DNA from 2 places in the Fictibacillus iocasae genome. Region 1 is predicted to be linked to the other one. Evidence: a T-box and tRNA genes for the amino acid it is inferred to sense, from the RefSeq annotation. Region 1 holds a T-box; the other holds one or more tRNA genes.

Region 1 (6,766 bases):
GGCAGCATGCTTGTTTGTTTTAAAAGAAATGGGGAACGATGCAGGTCATACGTACCTTCCGTCTGAAATGCTGCTTTCTGAAGTGAAAAAGCTTTTGGCTTCGGGAACTTCGACAGTGGATGAAATGACGATATTTCGTGAGCTCCAGAACATGTCAGAGGAACAAAAGCTGATGGTGATAGAAGAAAAAGTGTATCATCCTTCTCTTTATCACGCGGAAGTGAAGGTAGCCAGCAAAATCGCTCAGCTTGCATGTGATAAACAGTATGAAAAAGCGTTCAAGGAAGACGATTTTCAAGAAATATTGAAAGAAACCGAAAAAAGGCTAGGTATTACATACGCTCCGTCACAAAAACAAGCTGTACACACGGCGCTTCATTCATCGGTCATGATTCTGACTGGCGGTCCAGGTACGGGAAAGACGACTGTTATAAAGGGAATCGTTGAGATGTATGGCGAACTCCACGGTGTCAGTCTGGACCCGGCAGATTACAGGCAAGGAAAGCCGTATCCCATCCTCCTGGTTGCACCGACAGGACGCGCTGCAAAAAGGATGAAAGAATCGACGGGCATACCGGCTGTGACAATTCACCGTCTACTAGGATGGAAAGGGTCACATTTTGAAAAAAACGATGATGAGCCGATCGAAGGAAGACTGCTGATTATCGATGAAAGTTCGATGGTGGATATATGGCTTGCACATGCCCTGTTAAAGGCAGTGCCAAAAGGAATGCAGCTGCTGTTTGTCGGAGATGAAGATCAGCTGCCTTCCGTTGGGCCAGGGCAGGTGCTAAGAGATATTCTTTCTCTTGATTTTATTCCAAAAGTGACACTCGTAGATATTTACCGGCAGTCACAAGATTCATCCATCATCCAGCTGGCACATAGCATGAAGAACGGCCGTATTCCGCCTGATTTATTAGAACCCCAGAAAGATCGCAGATTTTTCAGGACAAATGCTGATCATGCGGTGGAAAGTGTCTTGCAAGTATGCAGAGGAGCCCTTAATAAAGGGTTTAAAGCGAAGGATGTTCAGGTGCTCGCACCAATGTACCGTGGGAATGCAGGAATTGACAGGCTGAACAAGGAGCTGCAGAACCTCTTTAATCCGGATAACGGAAAGAAAAGAAAAATTCAAAGCGGTGACAATGAGTACCGTACGGGTGACAAAGTGCTGCAGCTCGTCAACCAGCCGGAGGACCAAATATACAACGGTGATATGGGCGAGATTGTTGCCATCTTTTACGCAAAAGAAAATAAAGAAAAAGAAGATCAAGTCGTCATTGCTTTTGATGAGGTAGAAGTGACGTTTAAACGAAGTGAGTTTTCTCACTTTACACACGCTTATTGCTGTTCGATCCATAAATCGCAAGGCAGCGAATATCCAATTGTCGTCCTCCCTGTCCTGAAAAGCTATTACCGGATGCTTAAACGAAATTTGATCTATACGGCGATCACGAGGAGCAAGGAATATTTAATCCTTTGCGGAGAACAGGAAGCCTTTGAATGGGCTGTGACGAGAAGTGAAGATGAACGGAGATATTCGGGCTTAAGTGAAAGGCTCTTGACTGCATATATGGAAGAAGTGGAAAAGGTTTCTGTAATGAAAAAAAGCATATGAGTTACACTAAAAATGTTCGGAAAGGCGGGATGACTTTGCGGACATTTTCAGTTATAACAGGTTCGCGGTTCAAAGACAAAAACACGGGGTTATCCGTTATTGTGAAAGATGTTTTCTTTGACTGCAACGGAAAAGTCCACGGTTTTTTGGCGAAGCGCCATCAGTGGACCAGGTGCCGATTTTACCCAGCAGGCGGCTCTGATAGTGATACAGAGCAGCGATCCCACGACGCTGCAGTGAACCATTTATGGACAGTATGCCATAAGCCTAGACATGTACTTGGCCAGTCTGTTACGAATCAATTCGACCTGGATGCGTTAATCACTGATGTATATTTTACAGATGATCTGGACAGGATTGTAGCAGTTGAAACAACAGAAGGATTCTTCTCTGATATGCGGCACGGCCGAACAGCGCTTTATGAAAATGCGCCTTGTGAGATCAATGGAGAATCGTTCTTCGGCCAATAGGAGGAAAATGGCGTGGTCTGTCCAAACTGCAAGCGGAAGGATATTGGGAAAATCGGCGTGAATCAATATTATTGCTGGAACTGCTTTATTGAGCTTTCCATCCAAAAAGGAAAGCTTGCGCTCCATCAAGTAGAGGCAGATGGATCACTGACGTCTCTAGATGATTTGTTTGAAGAAAGTGATTTGGCCATTGATTTGGATGCAGAAGCTCAGTAAATAAAGGCGGTGAGACGAATGAACCGATCTTTTAATTCGCTGCTAGCATTAGGTATCGGTGCCGCAGCTTTTGCGATGAAAAAGAAGAAAAGCTCGAGCGGCATGGGTATGATGATGATGGCCGATGAAATGTGGCGGTCCAAGTCAATAAAGAAGATGCGAAAAAAAATCGCCAAAGCGATCTATTAAAGAAATAATGAGGTGGCCTGCTGTTATGGCAGGCCACCTTCATCTTGCCTGGCAGAATGATATTCTGTTATCTGCAAAAGCTAACCGTGAGAGGTGAGATTATGCAGAAAGAAAAATTGGCCAGATGGACATATTTTTTAATATTTTTGCTGCTGATATTATTATGCGGATACATGCTGATGAAGCTCTATCCCATTTACCGGCCTGTAGTCTTGGCTTTAAAAAATGTCCTCATTCCCTTTCTTCTTGCTGCTCTTATTACATACTTGCTTCATCCAGTCGTTGAAGCGCTGCACAAGAAAGGTCTCCCGCGATTTATTGCTATTCTTATCATATACCTCTTATTTTTTGGTGGAACAGGGTGGGCGCTTGTTGCTGGAATACCTCATGTGATACAGCAGTTGAAATCTTTGATGAGCAATATCCCGGAAATTGCGAGGCTGTATAAAAGTGTGTTAATTGAAGTGGACCACCATACATCACGGCTGCCATATGCCATGCATACCAAAATTGACGGGGCCATATCTAACATGGAAATAAAGGCACAATCTGCTCTGGCAGGAGCCATTCTTGCGGTGAGAACATTGCTGGACTACTTTTTTGTCTTTCTTGTGACCCCGTTTTTGGTCTTTTATTTTTTAAATGATTTTGAAAAGATGAGAAGAGGGCTCTGGTATATCACTCCAAAACGATGGAGAAGAGAAGGCGGTTCATTGCTTCATGATATCGATGTGTCACTTGGCGGGTATATTAGAGGGCAGGTGCTTGTTGGTGCGATATTGGGAGCTGCAGCTGCCACTGCCTTATGGATCATCGATATGCCATACCCGATTCTGCTCGGTCTGTTTATTGCCGTGACCGATGTTATCCCCTACTTCGGACCGATCATCGGGGCGATTCCTGTATTGTTCCTTGCCTTTACTGTGTCATGGAAAATGGTTTGGATCGCTGCTGCCATTATGCTGCTGCTCCAGTTTATTGAAGGAAACATACTCGGCCCGCTGATCGTCGGAAGAAACGTTCATATTCATCCTGCATTTATTATTTTCGCCTTACTCCTAGGCGGAGAACTGGGAGGAATCATCGGAATGATCGCAGCTGTTCCAGTCCTGGCGGTTGCAAAAGTAGTCATTCTTCATATAAGAGATTTTCGGTCACATCACCAAACCGTTGACAAGCTAAAATAAAACAACTTATACTTTAAAAGGATACATAAATTCGATGATGGAGATAAAGTAAGCCGTTTTATTTCATGCATAGAGAAAGCGCCCCAGGCTGAAAGGCGCTCTTGAAATAACGTCTGAAAGCTACTCCTGAGTGCAGCTAATACCTGCCGTCTGCCGCGTTAAGGCTAAATCAAGGTGACAGCTCATCATATGGCTGTAACCAGGGTGGTACCGCGTGAATGCTCTCTCTCGTCCCTGTTTTAGGGACGGGAGTTTTTTATTTTGCAGCTTTTTAAATACCATAAATCATTTAGGACAAAGGAGAAAGAATCATGAAAAATTTATCATCCGCTCAAGTCAGACAGCTATTCCTCGATTTCTTCGAGAAAAAAGGACATAACATTGAGCCGAGTGCTTCGCTCGTGCCTTATGAAGATCCATCTCTGCTTTGGATCAACAGCGGTGTGGCAACACTGAAAAAATATTTTGACGGACGTGTCATTCCGGAAAACCCCCGCATCACAAACGCACAAAAGTCGATCCGTACGAATGATATTGAAAATGTAGGAATCACGGCCCGCCATCACACGTTCTTCGAGATGCTCGGAAACTTTTCAATCGGAGATTACTTTAAGGAAGAAGCGATTCTTTGGGCATGGGAGTTCTTGACAAGCCCAGAATGGATTGGATTTGATCCTGATAAACTATCCGTTACCATTCATCCCGAAGATAACGAGGCTTTTGACATTTGGATGGAAAAAGTCGGATTGTCTGAGGAGCGAATCATCCGGCTAGAAGGGAACTTCTGGGATATTGGTGAAGGCCCAAGCGGACCAAACACGGAAATTTTCTACGACCGCGGTGAGTCCTATGGTAACGACCCGCAGGATCCAGAGCTGTACCCAGGCGGTGAGAACGAGCGCTACCTAGAAATTTGGAACCTCGTGTTCTCACAGTTCAACCATAATCCGGACGGCACGTACACACCGCTGCCGAAGAAAAACATTGATACAGGCATGGGGCTGGAACGTATGGTGTCCGTCATCCAGGATGCACGCACAAATTTTGACACAGACCTGTTCATGCCGATCATTCAAGCGACAGAAAAGCTTTCAGGAGCGGAATACGGAATGGATGGGGAAAAGGACACAGCGTTCAAAGTAATCGCTGACCATATCCGCACCGTTTCCTTTGCAGTAGGTGACAATGCACTGCCTTCGAACGAAGGACGAGGCTATATCCTTCGCAGACTGATTCGCCGTGCCATCCGTTTCGCGAAGAAAATTAACCTTCATCGTCCGTTCATGTACGAGCTCGTTCCCGTTGTGGCGGAGATCATGAGGGACTTCTATCCAGAAGTGACAGAAAAAGTGCCGTTCATTCAAAAAGTGGTGAAAAATGAAGAAGAGCGCTTCCATGAAACGATTAACGATGGACTTGCGATTTTAGAGGAAGTGATCGCTTCTGAACGAAAAAAGGGCAGCACGGTCATTTCAGGTGCAGATGCTTTTAAACTGTATGACACGTTCGGCTTCCCGATTGAACTTACAGAAGAGTACGCGCAAGAACACGAAATGACAGTTGACATCGACGGTTTCGGCAAAGAGATGGAAGCACAGCGTGAACGCGCTCGATCAGCGCGCCAGGATGTCGGGAGCATGCAGGTGCAAGCTGGCGTTCTAAGCGAAGTAACAGCCGTAAGTGAGTTTGTTGGATATGAGTCACTAACCTCACAAGGGGAAATCCTAGAAGTGTTCCAGAACGGCGAGAGGGCAGAAATGGTGCAAGAAGGCGACGAGGCGCAGATTATGTTAAGCCAGACACCTTTTTACGCAGAAAGCGGCGGCCAGATTGCAGACCAAGGAACGATATCAAACGAAAGCTTGACGCTGTTCGTTAAGGATGTACAAAAAGCGCCAAACGGCCAGAACCTTCACAGCGTGATCGTGAAAAAAGGCGTACTTGAAAAAGGTGCAGCTGTTTCATCAGAAGTTGACGCGAAAACAAGAGCTTCCGTAATCAAGAACCATACAGCAACTCATCTTCTTCACCAAGCATTGAAAGATGTTTTAGGCACCCACGTTAATCAGGCAGGATCGCTCGTGCAAGCAGGACGCCTGCGCTTTGATTTCTCACACTTCGGCTCGATCTCATCAGAAGAGCTAGAAGAGATCGAAACGATTGTAAACGAAAAAATCTGGCAGAACATCACGGTAGACAAGATGCTTAAGCCGATCGCTGAAGCCAAGGAAATGGGAGCGATGGCACTTTTCGGAGAGAAATACGGTGACATCGTGCGTGTGGTCAAAGTGGGAGATTACAGCCTGGAACTTTGCGGAGGATGCCACGTGAACAATACGGCTGAAATCGGCTTATTCAAGATTGTTGCAGAGTCTGGCATCGGTGCTGGAACACGCAGGATCGAAGCGGTAACAGGCCAAGGGGCATACCGTGTCATGAAAGAACAGATTCAGCTGTTAAAGGATACCGCTTCATTGCTCAAGTCTAACTTGAAAGATGTGCCGCAAAAAGTAGAGTCACTTCAAATTCAGCTGAAAGATGCTCAAAGAGAGAAAGAATCCCTTGCATCCAAGCTTGGCAGCATGGAAGCAGGAAGTTTGCTTGATGCAAAAACGGAGATTAACGGTGTTTCCGTTATCGCGAAAAAAGTGAACGCTGCTGATATGAACGCATTGCGTGCTATAGTGGATGACCTGAAAAACAAACTTGAAAGCGGAATTGTAATTCTAGGTGCGGTTAATAATGAAAAAGTGAACATTGTGGCTGGTGTGACGAAAGATTTGATCAATCAGGGACATCATGCAGGAAATCTAGTGAAGATCGTTGCGACAGAGTGCGGAGGCGGAGGCGGAGGCCGTCCGGACATGGCTCAGGCAGGCGGAAAAGACCCGAAAAAGCTGGAAGCGGCTCTACAATCTGCAGTCGAAATGATCAAAACCGTTTCCTAACACAACACTATTAAGGTACAATAAAGAAAATCAGGCTTCCTGATGAAGGAATGTTGATGGAGAGCTTAGGGAAGAGGTGCTGGCTAATGAGTTCTATGGACAAGACGATGAAATTCAGCTTTAATGATGATTCGT
Region 2 (6,766 bases), on a different contig from region 1:
TGCAAGATTTTTTTGAAAAAAAGTTCTTGCAAAATCTGAATTTTCGTAGTAAGATTTATCTTGTCTTCTACAAATGACAGACGGTTTTGAGATTACATAGGTCCAGTGATGATGGCGAAGAGGTCACACCCGTTCCCATACCGAACACGGAAGTTAAGCTCTTCAGCGCCGATGGTAGTTGGGGGTTTCCCCCTGTAAGAGTAGGACGTCGCTGGGCCACACTCAAAACATTGAATGTGGCTTCTTTTTTGAATGTTCCACAGTAGCTCAGTGGTAGAGCTATCGGCTGTTAACCGATCGGTCGCAGGTTCGAGTCCTGCCTGTGGAGCCATTGCTTCCATAGCTCAGCAGGTAGAGTGCTTCCATGGTAAGGAAGAGGTCACCGGTTCGAGCCCGGTTGGAAGCTCCATATTGGCCCGTTGGTCAAGCGGTTAAGACACCGCCCTTTCACGGCGGTAACACGGGTTCGAATCCCGTACGGGTCACCATTTTATATCACTTATTCGGAGGATTAGCTCAGCTGGGAGAGCACCTGCCTTACAAGCAGGGGGTCGGCGGTTCGATCCCGTCATCCTCCACCATTTATGCCGGTTTAGCTCAATTGGTAGAGCAACTGACTTGTAATCAGTAGGTTGGGGGTTCAAGTCCTCTAGCCGGCACCATCTCTACTTACTAACGAAATAAAATAGCAAGTAGGACAACGAAGCACATGATGCTTTTTTTCATGTGGAGGGGTAGCGAAGTGGCTAAACGCGGCGGACTGTAAATCCGCTCCCTCCGGGTTCGGCGGTTCGAATCCGTCCCCCTCCACCATTTTCACATAAGATCAAAAGAAAAAGAACAGAATAACCATATGCGGGTGTAGTTTAATGGTAAAACAAGAGCCTTCCAAGCTCTGGTCGTGAGTTCGATTCTCATCACCCGCTCCAAAATGGGGCTTTAGCTCAGCTGGGAGAGCGCCTGCCTTGCACGCAGGAGGTCAGCGGTTCGATCCCGCTAAGCTCCACCATATACATACATAACAACCTTAAGTGTAAAAGCTTAAGGTTTTTTGTTGCTTTCTTTTTAAAATTCTTGCACTAAAAAATAATCCACGTATTAAGTTATTCTTCATTGATTAGGTTGATTGTAGTGAAAGGCGCCGACTCCAGCGTGTGGGAGTGAGACAGGTGAGACCTTTTAAAGGCGCGTAGCGACAAAAGGGCTCACCGCTCACCCCGCGGAAAGCGTGCGCCTGTAACGGAAATCAAGGCTTCTTTGATTTCTTTCGAAATTATCATGATGTGCTCAAAATATTTGACATATCTTACACAACCATCATACAATAGTAGTAACAAAATACTTCTCCTAAAGGGGAGTAGCTTTTACAGCAAAGTCGTCATTTCAGAGCGCAGGCTCTCGGCTTTGTTGGCAGCAGCCGCAATGAAATCGGTGCTGTTAGCAAGACCTTTACTGTTATGGTAAAGGGATTAAATGCGCACACTAAACCTTTACCAGACTGGTGAAGGTTTTTTTATATACAAAAACAATCATAGGAGGCGTTACTGATGGATGCTACCATTTTGGCAGAGTATGGATCGGTGCTGCTATTGCTCATTGCACTGGAAGGTTTATTGGCGGCGGATAATGCTCTTGTACTGGCAATCATGGTGAAACACCTGCCGGATGAGGAACGTAAGAAGGCTTTGTTTTACGGGCTTGCCGGAGCATTTGTATTCCGGTTTGCTTCGCTCTTCGCGATTTCGTTTCTGGTTAACGTATGGCAGGTACAGGCGATAGGAGCTTTGTATTTGTTATTTATTGCAGCCAACCACATTTTTAGAAAGCTGATCGTAAAGAAACACGATAAGAAGGAAAAAGAGGAGAAAAAGAAAGCAGGCTTCTGGCCGACTGTTATTAAGGTTGAGCTGGCAGACATTGCATTCGCAGTCGATTCAATTCTTGCTGCTGTAGCGCTGGCGGTGACGTTGCCAGATACGCCGCTTCCGAAAATCGGGGGTTTGGATGGCGGAAAGTTTCTTGTGATTTTTGCAGGAGGACTGATGGGGCTTATAATTATGCGTTTTGCGGCCAACTATTTTGTAAAGCTTTTGAAAGAAAGGCCAGGTCTAGAAATCGCAGCGTTCTTGATCGTCGGCTGGGTCGGTGTAAAATTAGCGGTCTATACCCTATCTCACCCTGAGCTTGCTCTTCTCCCAGAAGGGTTTGCCAAGTCATTCGAGTGGAAAGCTGTTTTCTATACTGTCCTGATTTTAATTGCAGTGGGCGGTTGGGTGTTCTCTAAAGCAAAGAAAAGCCAGGCGGCATAATGCCTGGCTTTTAGTATATCTATACAGCGTTTTGCAGAGTTGAACCATCAAATGCTGTACGCTTACAATGAAGAGGAGGTTTGTTTCAATAGAAGGGGAGGCTTATAAGAAATGGCTAGAGAGATAACGTTAATTGGCGTTCCGATGGACTTAGGTCAGACCCGACGAGGTGTCGACATGGGACCGAGTGCCATTCGCTATGCTGGTGTGATTGAGCGCCTTGAAAATTTACAATATGAAGTGACAGATATGGGTGACATTGAGATTGGCCGACGCGACAGCAATCCTTCACCCGGCCATGATAACTTAAAGAACCTGCAAGAAGTAGAGAAGGCAAGTGTTGAGCTAGCACGCGCTGTTTCTGAAACGATTAAAAGTAAGCGCTTTCCACTTGTTTTAGGCGGAGATCATAGCATTGCGATTGGAACGCTTGCAGGCGTGGCTGAACATTATCAGAATTTGGGCGTGATTTGGTACGATGCGCATGGTGATTTGAATACAGCTGATACCTCGCCGAGCGGAAACATCCATGGAATGCCGCTTGCTGCAAGCCTTGGCATCGGCCATGAAAAGCTCGTTAATATCGCAGGGTACGCACCAAAGATCAAGCCGGAAAATGTAGTAATAATTGGTGCTCGTTCATTGGATGATGGGGAACGTGAGCTGATTAAGGAAAAAGGCATCAAGGTATTTACGATGCACGAGATCGACAGGCTGGGTATGGCACGTGTGATGGAGGAGACGTTAAGCTACTTGTCAGCGTGTGATGGTGTCCATTTAAGTCTGGACTTGGATGGATTGGATCCGCATGATGCTCCAGGAGTAGGAACGCCGGTTCTTGGCGGGATCAGCTACCGCGAAAGCCACTTGGCCATGGAGATGCTCGCCGAATCAAACGTCATCACATCTGCAGAGTTTGTTGAGGTGAATCCAATTCTTGATGAGCGAAACAAAACCGCCACTGTAGCGGTTGCGTTGATGGGCTCGCTGTTTGGGGAAAAATTACTATAAGACTTTCGTCATAAAAAAGACAGCTGCTGAAGAGCTAAAGCAGCTGTTTTTTTGTTTTTAATTGATGAAATTCATTGAGAAGGCGGTCAATATATTGAGACAGTTCAACCACCTCGTCCGCAATAAGCGGCAGGTGTTTGGACAATTCATTCATTTGTTTTCGGGAGTGTTCAATTTCCATCAGTAAAAGGTCGCGGTTCAAGACAGACAACTCCTTTATTGGTCTTTAGTCCCACTATTCCCGATTTTAGAAAATTAAAACACTATTTGAAAAAATTGTATGCAAATTTAATTACGTTCAATAAAATGATACAATAAAGAGAACGTGGCTGACGCCTATATGTAGTCAGCCCTTAGTGGATACATATACTTTTTAGCTCCCTCGAGATTCCTCGCAGCAAAAAGTGATAGTTTGTGGAAAAAAGTTATGAAGTAAGTTGAAACCTTTTTACAGGTTAATTCGTAGAGTAAAGCCGAGGTGTGGTGGACAAATGGACGCCCTTATAGCAAACATGGTCAGCCAGGTCAAAAACGGGGACAGGGACGCATACGAAGGAATTGTGGACTTGTTTAAGGATAAGATTTTTCAGCTGTGCTACCGTATGACAGGCAACCGACATGAAGCAGAGGATTTAGCACAAGAAGCGTTTTTACGCGCATACATGAACATAGAAAAATATAATGGCGAGTACAAATTTTCGACATGGCTTTTTCGCATTGCCACCAACCTTTGTATTGACCGCCTTCGTAAGAAAAAACCCGATTACTCGCTTGATGCAGAAGTTCCAGGGACAGACGGTGCGAACATGTACAGCCAGCTGTCGTCTAAGGAGCCCCTCCCTGAGGAGACCATTACGGAATCGGAGAAACGCATGGAGCTGCAGGCTGAGATCCTGAAGCTTCCGGAGAAATACAGGACGGCCATTCTTTTAAAGTATATGGAGGATATGTCGTTAGAAGAGATCAGCCAGGCGATGGACATACCCGTTCCGACGGTTAAAACGAGGATTCACAGAGGCAGGGAAGCGTTAAAGAAAGTGTTTCAGCAAACGGCTGTAAGTAAATGAGGTGAAACGTATGGGCTGTGAAAAAGAATATTATGATAACTTAATGAATAAAGTGATGGACGGCGATGCAGATGCATCGGAGCAGGAACAGTTTGAATCTCATTTAGGTGAATGCGCTGTTTGCCGAGCCGAGTATGAGGCGGTAAGCTTCCTATTAGACGAGCTGGAAACATCGGATCTGCATGCCCCGGTTGGGTTTACCGCAGCGGTGATGAGCTCATTGCCCTATCAGAAAAGAAAATTCCACCTGCAAACGTGGCTGAAAAGGCATCCGTTCCTGACGGCAGCTGCTGTGTTCATGCTGTTCATGGCAGCATCGGTGACGACTCTGTTTAACCAGCAGGATTTGGCCGTTATCGAAGGAGAAGGAAACCTCGTCATTAACGAAAAAGAAAAGACGGTAACCGTTCCAAAAGGTGAAGTCATTAAAGGCGATCTCGTCGTCGAGAACGCGGATGTGCGGATAGAAGGCAAGGTAGAAGGAGATGTGACGGTCGTAAAAGGCAATCAATATCTTGCTTCTGCAGGTGAAGTAACGGGTGACAGTAAAGAAATCGGCGCGGTTGTCGAATGGATATGGTATAAGCTCAAATCCATTACACCAGGCGCAGACGAAACGAGCAAATCAGAAAGCCGCGGGTATGAGCCGGGGCTTTTTTTTGTGGGGAATTAGTTGTTGTTTTGGTTGTTCGGATGGTTTTGGTTCTTGGACGGAGGGTAGCAAACATGTTCTTCGGAGTTAATGTGGTTTTGGACTTGTTTGGTTTTTGAGGTAGGTATATTTTATTTTTGTTTTCGTACGGCTTTGATGTGCATAGTGCCATGGATGTTTGCATTTTATGGTTATGCTATAATAGAGCAGTTATTATTTAATTTTTGCTACTACCCGAGAGGGAGGGTTGTCATGCTGGCAATCAAGGATGGAGAAATTTACGGCTATTTAACTCAAATAATTGATATTCTTTTGGTGACGTATGTCATCTATAAATTAATCATGCTGATTCGCGGTACGAAGGCGGTTCAGCTTTTAAAAGGGATCACGGTGATTATACTTGTGTGGTTCCTGTCTAGTGCGTTTAACTTGAAGACGCTAGAATGGCTGATGGACAAGGCGATTACATATGGTTTGCTTGCCATTATTATCATTTTCCAGCCGGAGCTGAGGCGTGCGCTTGAGCAGCTGGGGCGCGGTCGTTTCTTTTCAAGGGCGGGTATGCCGGAAGAGGAAGAGATGGAAAAGTCGATTGCGGCGATTTGCAAGTCGACGAGTTATATGGCGAAGCGTCGTATTGGAGCCATTATTTCAATTGAGAGAGAGACAGGGCTCAGTGATTATGTGGAGACGGGCATTCCGCTTTATGCGAAGCTGACGTCGGAGCTGCTGACGAATATATTTGTTCCGAATACTCCTTTGCATGATGGGGCTGTGATTATTAAAGCGAGTCAGATTTTCGCGGCGGGCTGTTATTTGCCGCTTACGGAGAGTCCGTTTATCTCTAAGGAGCTTGGTACGCGTCATAGGGCGGCAATCGGGGTGAGTGAGGTCACGGATGCGGTGACGGTTATAGTGTCGGAGGAGACGGGGACGATTTCGCTGACGAAGAACGGGGAGATATACCGTAATCTTGATGAAGAGTCGCTGAAGAATCTGCTGACGGCTGAGTTGATTATATCGAATCGAACGTCTTCTTCATCTCGCTGGAATTGGAGGGGGAAGAAGAATGGATAAGCTTCTTAACTCCAACTGGTTTGTGAAGATCATTGCGTTTTTGCTTGCGTTAATGCTTGCCATGGGTGTGAGCATGGAAACGGAAGAAGATACGGCAAACAAGCTGCTTTGGACGATGTCTTCTAAAAAGAGCGAGACGCTTAACGATATTAGCATCGTTCCGTATTTTGATCAGCAGAAGTATGTGCTGACGGATATGCCGGCATCGGTGGATGTCCGCTTGAGCGGTCCGGCTAGTTTGATCACAAAGACGACAAAGGTTGATCGTGAGTTTGAGGTATACATTGATTTAACAAAGGAAACAGAGGGTCCGAAGAAGGTGAAGGTGAAAATCCGGAACGTGCCTAAAGGTCTGACGGCGAGTGTAGAGCCGTCGACTGTAAATGTAACGCTTCATAAGAAGGTTACGAAGGATGTGCCTGTTAACATCGATTTAAAAAACATTCGCAAGCTTCCGTCAGGGTATTCTCCTGGTGAGGCTGAGTTTAGTCCGAAGACGGTGCGGCTGACGGGTGCCGAGGATATTGTGAACGATATTTCGTTCATTACTGGATTTGTTGATGTGAGCAAGGCGACGGAAACAATTGAAACGAATGTCCCTCTTAAGGCGTATAACAGCCAGGGTGATGTGGTGGATGTGTTGATTAATC

Evidence for each region. The T-box of region 1 lies ahead of alaS (alanine--tRNA ligase). A T-box ahead of a tRNA ligase gene usually reads a tRNA of that ligase, here a tRNA-Ala.
Region 2: it encodes a tRNA-Ala, which carries the amino acid that the T-box ahead of alaS (alanine--tRNA ligase) is inferred to sense. The anticodon was not compared.

Annotation. Positions count from the first base shown of each region.
Region 1 is NZ_JBHTCP010000046.1:48,982-55,747, reverse strand. It holds gene recD2 (SF1B family DNA helicase RecD2) at 1-1,621, shown strand, start outside; gene ACFQPF_RS13795 (hypothetical protein) at 1,657-2,091, shown strand; gene ACFQPF_RS13790 (hypothetical protein) at 2,104-2,307, shown strand; gene ACFQPF_RS13785 (DUF3918 family protein) at 2,326-2,496, shown strand; gene ACFQPF_RS13780 (AI-2E family transporter) at 2,598-3,683, shown strand; T-box leader at 3,709-3,922, shown strand; gene alaS (alanine--tRNA ligase) at 3,995-6,631, shown strand; gene ACFQPF_RS13770 (IreB family regulatory phosphoprotein) at 6,718-6,766, shown strand, end outside.
Region 2 is NZ_JBHTCP010000047.1:83,342-90,107, reverse strand. It holds rRNA gene rrf (5S ribosomal RNA) at 102-217, shown strand; tRNA gene ACFQPF_RS14370 (tRNA-Asn) at 257-331, shown strand; tRNA gene ACFQPF_RS14365 (tRNA-Thr) at 334-409, shown strand; tRNA gene ACFQPF_RS14360 (tRNA-Glu) at 414-488, shown strand; tRNA gene ACFQPF_RS14355 (tRNA-Val) at 506-581, shown strand; tRNA gene ACFQPF_RS14350 (tRNA-Thr) at 587-662, shown strand; tRNA gene ACFQPF_RS14345 (tRNA-Tyr) at 729-813, shown strand; tRNA gene ACFQPF_RS14340 (tRNA-Gly) at 856-929, shown strand; tRNA gene ACFQPF_RS14335 (tRNA-Ala) at 934-1,009, shown strand; gene ACFQPF_RS14330 (TerC family protein) at 1,548-2,309, shown strand; gene rocF (arginase) at 2,421-3,320, shown strand; gene ACFQPF_RS14320 (Spo0E family sporulation regulatory protein-aspartic acid phosphatase) at 3,355-3,522, opposite strand; gene sigW (RNA polymerase sigma factor SigW) at 3,812-4,387, shown strand; gene ACFQPF_RS14310 (zf-HC2 domain-containing protein) at 4,398-5,060, shown strand; gene cdaA (diadenylate cyclase CdaA) at 5,292-6,116, shown strand; gene ACFQPF_RS14300 (CdaR family protein) at 6,109-6,766, shown strand, end outside.